Regions from separate parts of the Bacillus sp. BC08 genome, predicted to be linked through region 2. Evidence: predicted binding sites of a transcription regulator. Region 2 holds the regulator's gene; each other region holds the start of a gene.
What was found. The regulator LexA, encoded in region 2, represses DNA repair genes until DNA is damaged. The targets are predictions, from matches to a motif close to CGAACATATGTTCG.
Positions count from the first base shown of each region.

Region 1 (3,193 bases), on a different contig from region 2:
TTCATCTTACGGAATGTTATTTCAAATGGCAAATCGAATTTACATAACCAATCATCTAGACAACTATATATCACGAACGTTATACTCAAAAAACTTAGTAATCGTTCGTGTTTTATGTTAAAATGATTATACTACATTTTAAGGGAGCGTTTTATTATGAAAGAAGCATTTCGTTTACAAACTGATTTTTCATCTTCATTTGATCGCTGGGTAAGTTCTTTCGTGTCTGATCACCCAGCACAATTAGAATGGACGACTTTGAAAGAATTAATCCATGAATATACAACAACACATACAAATGATTCGTTACCAACATATATTTCTTCAGCTTTAACATATTATGCACAACGCGTTTCAACAACAAACAGTTCAGAAATTGTTATTTTTGAAAATGCTACAATCTCATAATCTATCATAAAAAAGCACTGGTTACAGTGCTTTTTTATTTATACTTATTTAGCAAATCGCCATATCCCGTCCAAAAATTTTTATACAGACTTTAATCAAACTCATCCAAAATTATCTTTTCACTTGATTTATTCAATAACTCTTTTGCTTGTAGTGAAAAAGAAACAATTTGTTTTCTATAAAAACTTTATAGTAAAAATTTCATAATTAATTTTAAAAATAAAAGGTGTCATGATATGTACAGCCTCATGACACCTTCTACATAAACTTATTTTCTAATTTTTGTTGAAAAGACTTTTCCTGCTTACGTAATAATTGGCTACCTCGTTGTAAAAGAGGCATTCCATATTTATCATTAATTTGATCGATGACAGCAAGTAGCGGCTCTTCTTTCGCATCTTCTTCAAATGAAAACAAATCTAATTGTTTCACCGATTCTGTCTTCCACTCTATTTCTGTAGCTGTAACACCTAGTAAACGAACGGAATCACCGTCCCAATGTTGCTTCCATAAACGAGATGCTGCCTGAAAAATATCTCGTTCTTCCCAAATCGCATTTTTCAATTGCTTACTCCGCGTTACTGTCCGCCTATCATGATATTTAATCATAATTTGAATATTATAGCTGACAAGAGTTCGCTTTTGTAATCTTTTGCTCACTGATTTTGATAGCCGTTCTAACATATCAAGTAACTCTTTCTCTTCATCCATATCCTTTGAAAAAGTCATCGAATTACCAACGCTTTTATGTTGTCCCATTTGACTCGGGTCAACTTCCCTATCATCCATACCTTTTGCCCGTTGTTGTAAATCAACACCATGCTTTCCAATTTTAGCGCGAATGATATGTTCGTTTCCTTTTGCTAACTGCTCAATTGTTTGTATATGAATATCATTTAATTTTTCAGCTGTCTTTTCTCCAATCCCATGCATCGCTCCAACTGGAAGTGGCCAAATCATTTCTGGAATATCTCGTTTTCGAAGCACCGTAATACCGAAAGGTTTTTTCATATCAGAAGCTGTTTTTGCTAGGAAAAGGTTAGGAGCAATTCCGATGCTACACGGCAGCTGTAACTCTGTTAATAATGCTTGTTGAATCATCTTTGCTATTTCAAGAGGCGAACCGAGTGCGTAGCAATCTGTAATATCTAAATACCCTTCATCTATTGAGACTGGTTGTATTTTTTCCGTAAAACGGGAAAGGATTTGAAACATTTGAAATGAAGCTTCACGATATAATGTAAAATTAGGACGCCTTACAACTAATTGTGGACATAACCTCTTTGCTTCCCAAAGAGGCATCGTCGTACGTATTCCATAGTCTCTCGCCTCATAACTACATGTTATGATAATTCCTTTTCTTTCTTTTTCATTTCCAGCAACCGCTAACGGCTTTCCTTGTAATGATGGGTCATGAGCAATTTCAACAGATGCGAAAAAACAATTCATATCTACATGTAAAATAACACGACCCTTTTTCGGATACATTTCTCGCATAGTACTCACCCCTTCAAAGAACATTTGTTCCTTCATTATATCAAATTCATGCACAATATAATAATTACTTATTCTTTTTATCCCTATTTTTGCTATACTTAATACGAGTTATGGATATTATTGTAAAATGAGTGATTTGTTATGAAATCACACAGTAAACTCAACTATACATTTCTCGTTATTATATTAATCATCTTAATTAATTATTTATTACTCCCTATTTTTGATATAAACGTAGCAGGAATCCTTCCAAGTCTACTGGGCATTATAACAAATGATATACTGCCATGGATTTTCTTGTATTGGCTGATCCGCCTTGTAAAAGCAATCGAATCAAAATAAAAAGCGTGTAAATCAATTATGATTTACACGCTTTTCCTATTACATTACTTCGCTACTTCTTCAATAATTGCAACAACTAATTCTGCTGTTTTTGCTAATTCTTCAACAGGAATCTTTTCGTTAGTTGTATGAATTTCTTCATAACCAACCGCTAGGTTAACTGTTGGAATACCATGTCCTGCAATTACGTTTGCATCACTTCCGCCACCACTTTGGTGAAGAGAAGGTGTACGACCAATGTTTTCAGCTGCACGTTTTGCAACTTCTACAACGTGATTGCCATCAGCAAATTTAAATCCTGGGTACATAACGTTTACTTCAACGTCTGCATGACCACCCATTTCTTTTGCAGTTGTTTCAAATGCTTCTTTCATTTTCGCAACTTGTACTTCCATTTTTTCATTGATTAAAGAACGTGCTTCTGCAAAGATTTGTACATGATCGCAAACGATATTTGTTTGTGTACCACCTTCAAAACGTCCAATATTTGCAGTTGTTTCAGAATCAATACGACCAAGTGGCATCTTCGCAATTGCCTTCGCTGCGATAGTAATTGCAGATACACCTTTTTCTGGTGCTACACCAGCGTGAGCTGTTTTCCCGCGAATAATTGCATTCACTTTCGCTTGTGTTGGAGCTGCAACAACGATTTCACCAACTTTTCCATCGCTATCTAATGCATAACCGTATTTCGCTGTAATGCGCTCACGATCTAATGCCTTTGCACCAACAAGACCAGATTCTTCTCCAACTGTAATAATAAATTCAATTTTACCATGCGGGATATTTTTCTCTTTTAAAACACGAATTGCTTCGAACATTGATGCTAATCCTGCTTTATCATCTGCACCTAAAATCGTAGTACCATCTGATACGATATATCCATCTTTAATAGAAGGCTTAATTCCATTACCAGGAACTACTGTATCCATATGAGAAGTAAAGT
Region 1 is NZ_JBTGPA010000035.1:669,790-672,982, reverse strand. Features, by position in the region: gene ACXVYO_RS21655 (DUF3932 family protein) at 157-408, shown strand; gene ACXVYO_RS21650 (DNA polymerase IV) at 667-1,905, opposite strand; gene ACXVYO_RS21645 (hypothetical protein) at 2,047-2,247, shown strand; gene ACXVYO_RS21640 (tripeptidase T) at 2,292-3,193, opposite strand, start outside.
Region 1: ACXVYO_RS21650 (DNA polymerase IV) is a predicted target of LexA. The motif match lies at 1,923-1,936, and genes of this name have one in related genera.

Region 2 (3,193 bases):
ACGTTATGTATTATGGAACTTCAAAATGATAAAAGGGGAGTAGATGATGAAAAAAATATTGTTAGTAGCAATCGCTTGTATCATTATTGGAGTAATAGGGATTTCACAAACATATGAAAAAGCAGTACAAACTGCAGAAAAAGGAAACAAAGAAGACGTTATTAAAAACGAAACATTAAAAAATATAGAAGTTAAGTTAGACGCTGGGGATATTGTTGTCCAAAAATCTCCCGACTTTTCTTTTTATGTAAAGCAATCAGGAGATGCACGTAAACAAGAGGTTCGTATTGCAGAAGATGGTGACACATTAAAAATTATTGGGGAAAGAGAAAAAGGTGCTTCATTTGATTTTTCTTTTTACGATTTTAGGTTTCAAACATCTACAATAACTCTCCTCGTGCCTGAACGTTCTTACCGGGAGATAAAAATAAATTCATCCGCTGGACAAATAGAAATAAGTGATGTGAAAAGTGATCGTGTAAGTGTTGGTACACTGGCCGGAGAAGTAGATTTGAAACATGTTACAGCAAAAAGTGTGGAAGGATCTTCAAAAGCTGGTGAGGTAAACTTTAAAAAGGTAATAGGGAAAGTAACAGCGAAAACGGCTAGTGGAGAAGTGCATATTATGGATCATGATCCTAAATACGATGTAGAGGCAAGTTCAACTGCTGGGGATGTAGATATTACTTTATTAGAAAAACCACAAGATGCAGTTATAACTGGGCAAAGTGCTGCTGGCGAAGTAATAATTTTTAATGAAGAAAATAAAAATGTAACAATTGGCAATGGTAGTAAAAAGATTAGTGGTAAAACAGCTGCTGGCGATGTGACGATTGAAACTCGTTCATAAGAAATAGAATGTATGAAAATCTATCAAAATACAAAAAGAAGATAATTACCGTATATAAATAAGGTAATTATCTTCTTTTATTATTCTTAGTGTAGATCACGGTATACGCCAATTACTTTTCCGATAACTGACACTTGTTTTAAAATGATAGGTTCTAATGAAGAGTTTTCCGGTTGTAGACGGAAATGGTCTTTTTCTTTATAGAAACGTTTCACAGTTGCTTCGTTATCTTCTGTTAAAGCAACTACAATTTCACCATTATATGCAGACTGTTGTTGGCGAACAACAACTAAATCCCCATCGAAAATACCAGCTTCAATCATACTATCTCCTGAGATACGTAACATAAACACTTGGTCTGCTCCAGCAACAATGCTAGCTGGAAGTGGGAAGTGATCTTCTACACTTTCAACTGCTGTAATCGGTAATCCAGCAGTAACTTTTCCGATAATTGGAACTTGGATAACAGATTGTGTTTCTGTATCCATTCGATCGTCACCTAAAATTTCAATTGCTCGTGGTTTTGTTGGATCGCGTCGAATATATCCTTTTTCTTCTAGTCGTGATAAATGTCCGTGCACTGTAGAACTAGAAGCGAGGCCGACTGCTTGACCAATTTCACGTACGGAAGGTGGATATCCTTTTTCTTGTACTTTTAGCTTAATAAAGTCGAGAATGTCTTGCTGGCGTTTCGTTAACTTTTCCATGTTTTCTAACACCTCGTTTTCTTTCATTTTTCTTATTAATAAGTATAACATGCGAAAAAACATTCTACAAACATAAGTTCGAACAAAAGACGAATTTATGTTACACTGGAGGGAAATAATAGTGAGAAAGAGGGGGGGCATAATGAATGCAATTATTTATGCGCGTGTGAGTACAACGAAAGAAGCGCAAGAAACGTCATTAATACGTCAAAAAGATGAATTATTGCATTTAGCTGAGCGCTATCAAATGAATGTTGCTAAGGTAATTGAAGAACAGGCTAGTGGGTATACGATTGAACGTGACGGTATATTAGAAGTGCTAGATACCATTCGAGATGAACAAATTGATGTGCTACTCATACAAGATGAAACGCGCCTTGGTAGGGGGAATGCAAAGATTGCATTAATGCACTGTTTACATAAAGAGGGAATAAAAGTATACACGCATACGCATAATGGAGAATTACAATTATCGGATTCTGATTCAATGGTATTGGATATTATTGGTATTGTTGAAGAGTATCAAAGAAAGATTCATAACTTGAAAATTAAACGTGGTATGCAACGTGCAGTAGAAAAAGGTTATCGTCCAGAAAATAATTTGAAGAATCGTCATTTAAGCGTAGGACGAGAGAAGAAAGAAGTGCCAATTGAGGAAATTGTACGTTTACGCCGGAATGAATTAACTTTTGAAGAAATTGCAGCAACACTTCGCGGCTTTGGTTATAATGTTTCAAAAGCGACTGTACATCGTAGATATGTAGAATATACAAAGCAATTGCTTGATAAAGAGGACTAACTATTGTATGATAATAATCAGTTTTGAGTAAAAGGGGGATTCGAGATGCAAAGTCACGAACTCATTGAACGCATTAACTTCTTAGCGAAAAAAGCAAAAGCTGAAGGCTTAACTGAAGAAGAACAACGTGAGCGCCAATCGCTACGTGAACAATATTTAAAAGGATTTCGTCAAAATATGTTAAACGAACTTAAAGGAATTAAAGTTGTTAACGAAGAAGGTACTGATGTTACACCGGCGAAATTAAAAGCTTTAAAAAAGCAAGATAATGCAAAATTAAACTAAAAGATGGGCGAAGCCCATCTTTTTTATTTATTATATCCGTTATTTAATAACTTTCCAGTTATTATTGACTGTTGCCTCTATCTTTTTGTGCTTCAATATATAGTTAGCGATAAGTTCAGACATATCTGTTGGTATGTCTTTTATTACGGGCTTATTTTGAAACATAAAGAAGTTTCCTCCGCCGCTTGCGCGATAATTATTCATAACGACGTCATATTCTTCATCCATATTAAGAGGAGTGCCTTTATACTGTAAAGATTCTACTCTCTCGCCAATAGGTTTGGAAATGTTTAATACGTACGAAATCCCTTCCCACATATCGTAATTATAGTGTTGTGGCTTTGGTTCTATGAAGGTAGGGTTTACGATGATAGTTCCATCTGCATGTAATGTGAAATAAGAAGCAGAGAGTTCAAGGGCATTTTTTATATCTGCTCCAGTTATTCTAATTACTTTTAATGTATTTGGATAAATATAATTAGAAACGATGTCACGCATTGTTACATGATCAGGGAAACCTAGAGAAGTATTATGGAATAAGCTTGTACAAGA
Region 2 is NZ_JBTGPA010000027.1:449,759-452,951, reverse strand. Features, by position in the region: gene ACXVYO_RS08525 (DUF1700 domain-containing protein) at 1-43, shown strand, start outside; gene ACXVYO_RS08520 (DUF4097 family beta strand repeat-containing protein) at 44-850, shown strand; gene lexA (transcriptional repressor LexA) at 937-1,557, opposite strand; gene ACXVYO_RS08510 (YneB family resolvase-like protein) at 1,700-2,356, shown strand; gene ACXVYO_RS08505 (DUF896 domain-containing protein) at 2,402-2,641, shown strand; gene ACXVYO_RS08500 (bifunctional metallophosphatase/5'-nucleotidase) at 2,681-3,193, opposite strand, start outside.

Region 3 (3,193 bases), on a different contig from region 2:
AGAAATATTCCAAGGTGAATCCCCAAGTAGAAATAAAGGAACATTAACAGTAACTGACCCACCAAAAGGTTTTCCTGTACCAGAACTTCCTGAAATGCCAAATGAGCATAGTCCCGGATTAAAAGATATGGATCTTTAAGATCATTATGGCCAACTATTTATTCATGGTTGGCCATAAACCTTTATATGGATTCCAGTTACACTTTATTCCACTTCCATTACATCACCAAACTTAAACATTTTTTGATTACGAAAAGCATCGGTACAAGTAATCGTCTGATTTAATGGATTTATATCAGCTACTGTTATGTAATTTTTATATAGAGAGCCATTTTTATAATATGTAAGTAAAACCTCTTCTTCACCTAAATATGAAATTAACAGCTTATTTTCAATCCTTTCTTTTTCATCTTGCGTTAAGATTGGACGCGGGATCTTTGTTTGCTCCTGTATCATGCCTTTAATACAGACGAACTGCTCTGGCATACTAGCAAACGGTTGCCACTTTACCATTCCTCTTCCTTTTGGCATATTAGCATTCTTCACGATTTGTGCCCTCCTAATAATGTGTTTCTATATCTTGCTGTTGCGACGCTTGTGTAGGAAATCCCACGTAAAATACTGTTCTTACCAAATCGTGTTCGAATTTCGTCCATAACCTTCGTTAATCTCATTTCTTTTTCTCTTTGTATAATGTTATCGAAAAGCGAAATTTGCTCTTCTCCTTCATTTATTAGATTTGTTAAGGAAAGGCTTACCGATCGAATCGGTTCTCCTGTATGCCTCTCGTATAAAAAATAGGTACAAACGTTGTAAATGTCCATCGTTAAATTTGTTGCTCTATTTAACGTATGTGCTTTTTTTATTCCTCCTCCGTATTCCTTACTATATCCCACTGAAAAATGAATCGTTTGTGCGTATTTCTTTTCGCTTCTCAATCTGTAACAAACTTCTTCTGTATGCTCTAATAAAATAACAGCGAACTCTTCTATTGAATAATCACGAAATAATATTTGGCTTTTTGCTATAGATGTTGTCGCTGGAACATATTTCTCTGCTATTCTGCTAAAATCAATCCCGTTACTATGCAAGTGTAATTCTTCCCCTATTACACCAAACGATTGTTTTAAATACTTCAACGGGTACTGCGCTAAATCCCCAATCGTATGTATACCTTTTCGATTTAATTTCATTTCCGTTTTATACGATATACCCCAAAATTTACTGAGTGGTCTAATACTCCATAACTTCTCGGGTATATCGTCATACGTCCACTGCGCTATTCCATCTTTATTCTTTTTTGCTTCTACATCCATCGCTACTTTACTTAATAGTAAATTCGGCCCAATACCAATCGTACTTTCGATCCGTGTACGTTCATATATTTCTCGCTTGAACTTTAATGCAAACTCGCACGGATTACTCGCAAACAAATGAATACTTGCGGTCATATCCATAAAAAACTCATCGATACTATATTGATGAAAATCTTCCGGCGCAACATACTGTAAAGCTAAACCTGTTATGTAAGTTGAACATTTCATATACGTATGCATAATCGGATTCACAATAATAATATCTGGCCGCTTCGGTATTTCGTACAACCTAGCCATTTTCTTAATTCCTAACGCTTTTAATGGTGGTGTTGCTGCTAATACGATTGATCCACTCCGGTTTGCATCTCCTACGACAGCCAATTTCGTATATCGTGGATCAAGTCCTTTTTTAATACATGATACGCTTGCATAAAAGCTACGAAGATCTACACATAAAATAATACGATTCGGTAAAAGAGAATAATCATACAAGGTTATCACTCCTAACAAAAGGAACATTTGTTCTTATTATATACGAACCAACGTTCTTTTTAAAGGTATTTTCATGAAAATTTTGGTTAAAATAACCGTCATATCTGTGCGCTATCAATTAAGGCGAGAAAAACTACGTATACAAAATCGCTATAATTTCCAGTTAACTCATAAGTATAAAACTAATAAAAAAAAAACAATTAAACCTTTATTATCAAAACATAATTTATATAAATTCCTTTGTTTCTTATATGTGTGAAGATGATAAAATACTATTTCCAAAACAAAAAAGGCAAAGATTTTTAATTTACTTCAGCTTTCTTGTCTCCCATACATATATTCTTCTAAATTTGATTTTTTCTTGTATATTTTTTCAGCAAAATCTCCTACATAGCACATGTACCAAGATCCATCCGCAAAGCTAGTTACATCCTCCTTTTTTCTATTGTTACTAGCTTCACAATAAAAGCTGTTAAACGAAAAAAGTGCGAAGTCTTAAATTAGACTTCGCACTTTATATGAATTTACAATTAGTGACAATACCCATACAAATACAATAGTATATATCATAATCACTCATTATATGTGTTACTCTTTTAATCGACCAATGCATAAACTAATCCTTTTACTTAGCTATCCCTCATGATTGGTTTGATTGTTTCTATATATTTCATCCCCTCTATACTCATTTCGAGCGATAATCTATTCCGATTGAAATTACAAATGACAAAATTTTTTCGTTTTTTCTTTTTGCCTACTTGCTAAATTCAGCAAGTAAAATATCTTTAAAAAATTCAGAATTCTGAATGTTTAAACTGTTCGCGTTGATAGCAAATGTACGTTTTCCTCCAAGTATTCCACCAGCAAAAGTGGAAAACCCTGGAACAGCACCCCTGTGTCCCCATACCGTAACACCATTCGGAAGCGTAATTTCAAGAATTCCAAGACCATATCTAGTTCCCTCTCTTTCTGTAGGAACAGTAGTAAGCATTTGTTTTAGTTGTTGTTCCTTCAGTAATTTGCCACTGAGTAAGTAAGAGAAAAATTTGTTTAAGTCTTCAGCATTAGAGATCATATCTCCATCCGAGCTACCTGGGTTAATATAAGTAACGTCTTTTAGCTCACTTGCTCCGTCTAGTTGTAAATATCCACGGGCATGCTTGGTTCCTGGAATCACGCTTGAATTGCCAGGTAGGAATGTATTTGACAAATCAAGCGGTTCAATAATCCGATTTTCAACCTCTTCCGCATAGCTGTTTCCTGTTACTTTTTCGATAAGGATCCCCATTATTACGTATCCTGTGTTTGAATAAGACCAACCCTTCCCTGGAGCAAAGTCTGGTGGAAGAGAAATCCCCATCTTTACAAATTCTTCAGCCGTATAT
Region 3 is NZ_JBTGPA010000031.1:51,533-54,725, reverse strand. Features, by position in the region: gene ACXVYO_RS10885 (manganese catalase family protein) at 1-139, shown strand, start outside; gene ACXVYO_RS10880 (YolD-like family protein) at 205-546, opposite strand; gene ACXVYO_RS10875 (Y-family DNA polymerase) at 543-1,808, opposite strand; gene ACXVYO_RS10870 (serine hydrolase domain-containing protein) at 2,563-3,193, opposite strand, start outside.
Region 3: ACXVYO_RS10875 (Y-family DNA polymerase) is a predicted target of LexA. The motif match lies at 1,852-1,865, and genes of this name have one in related genera.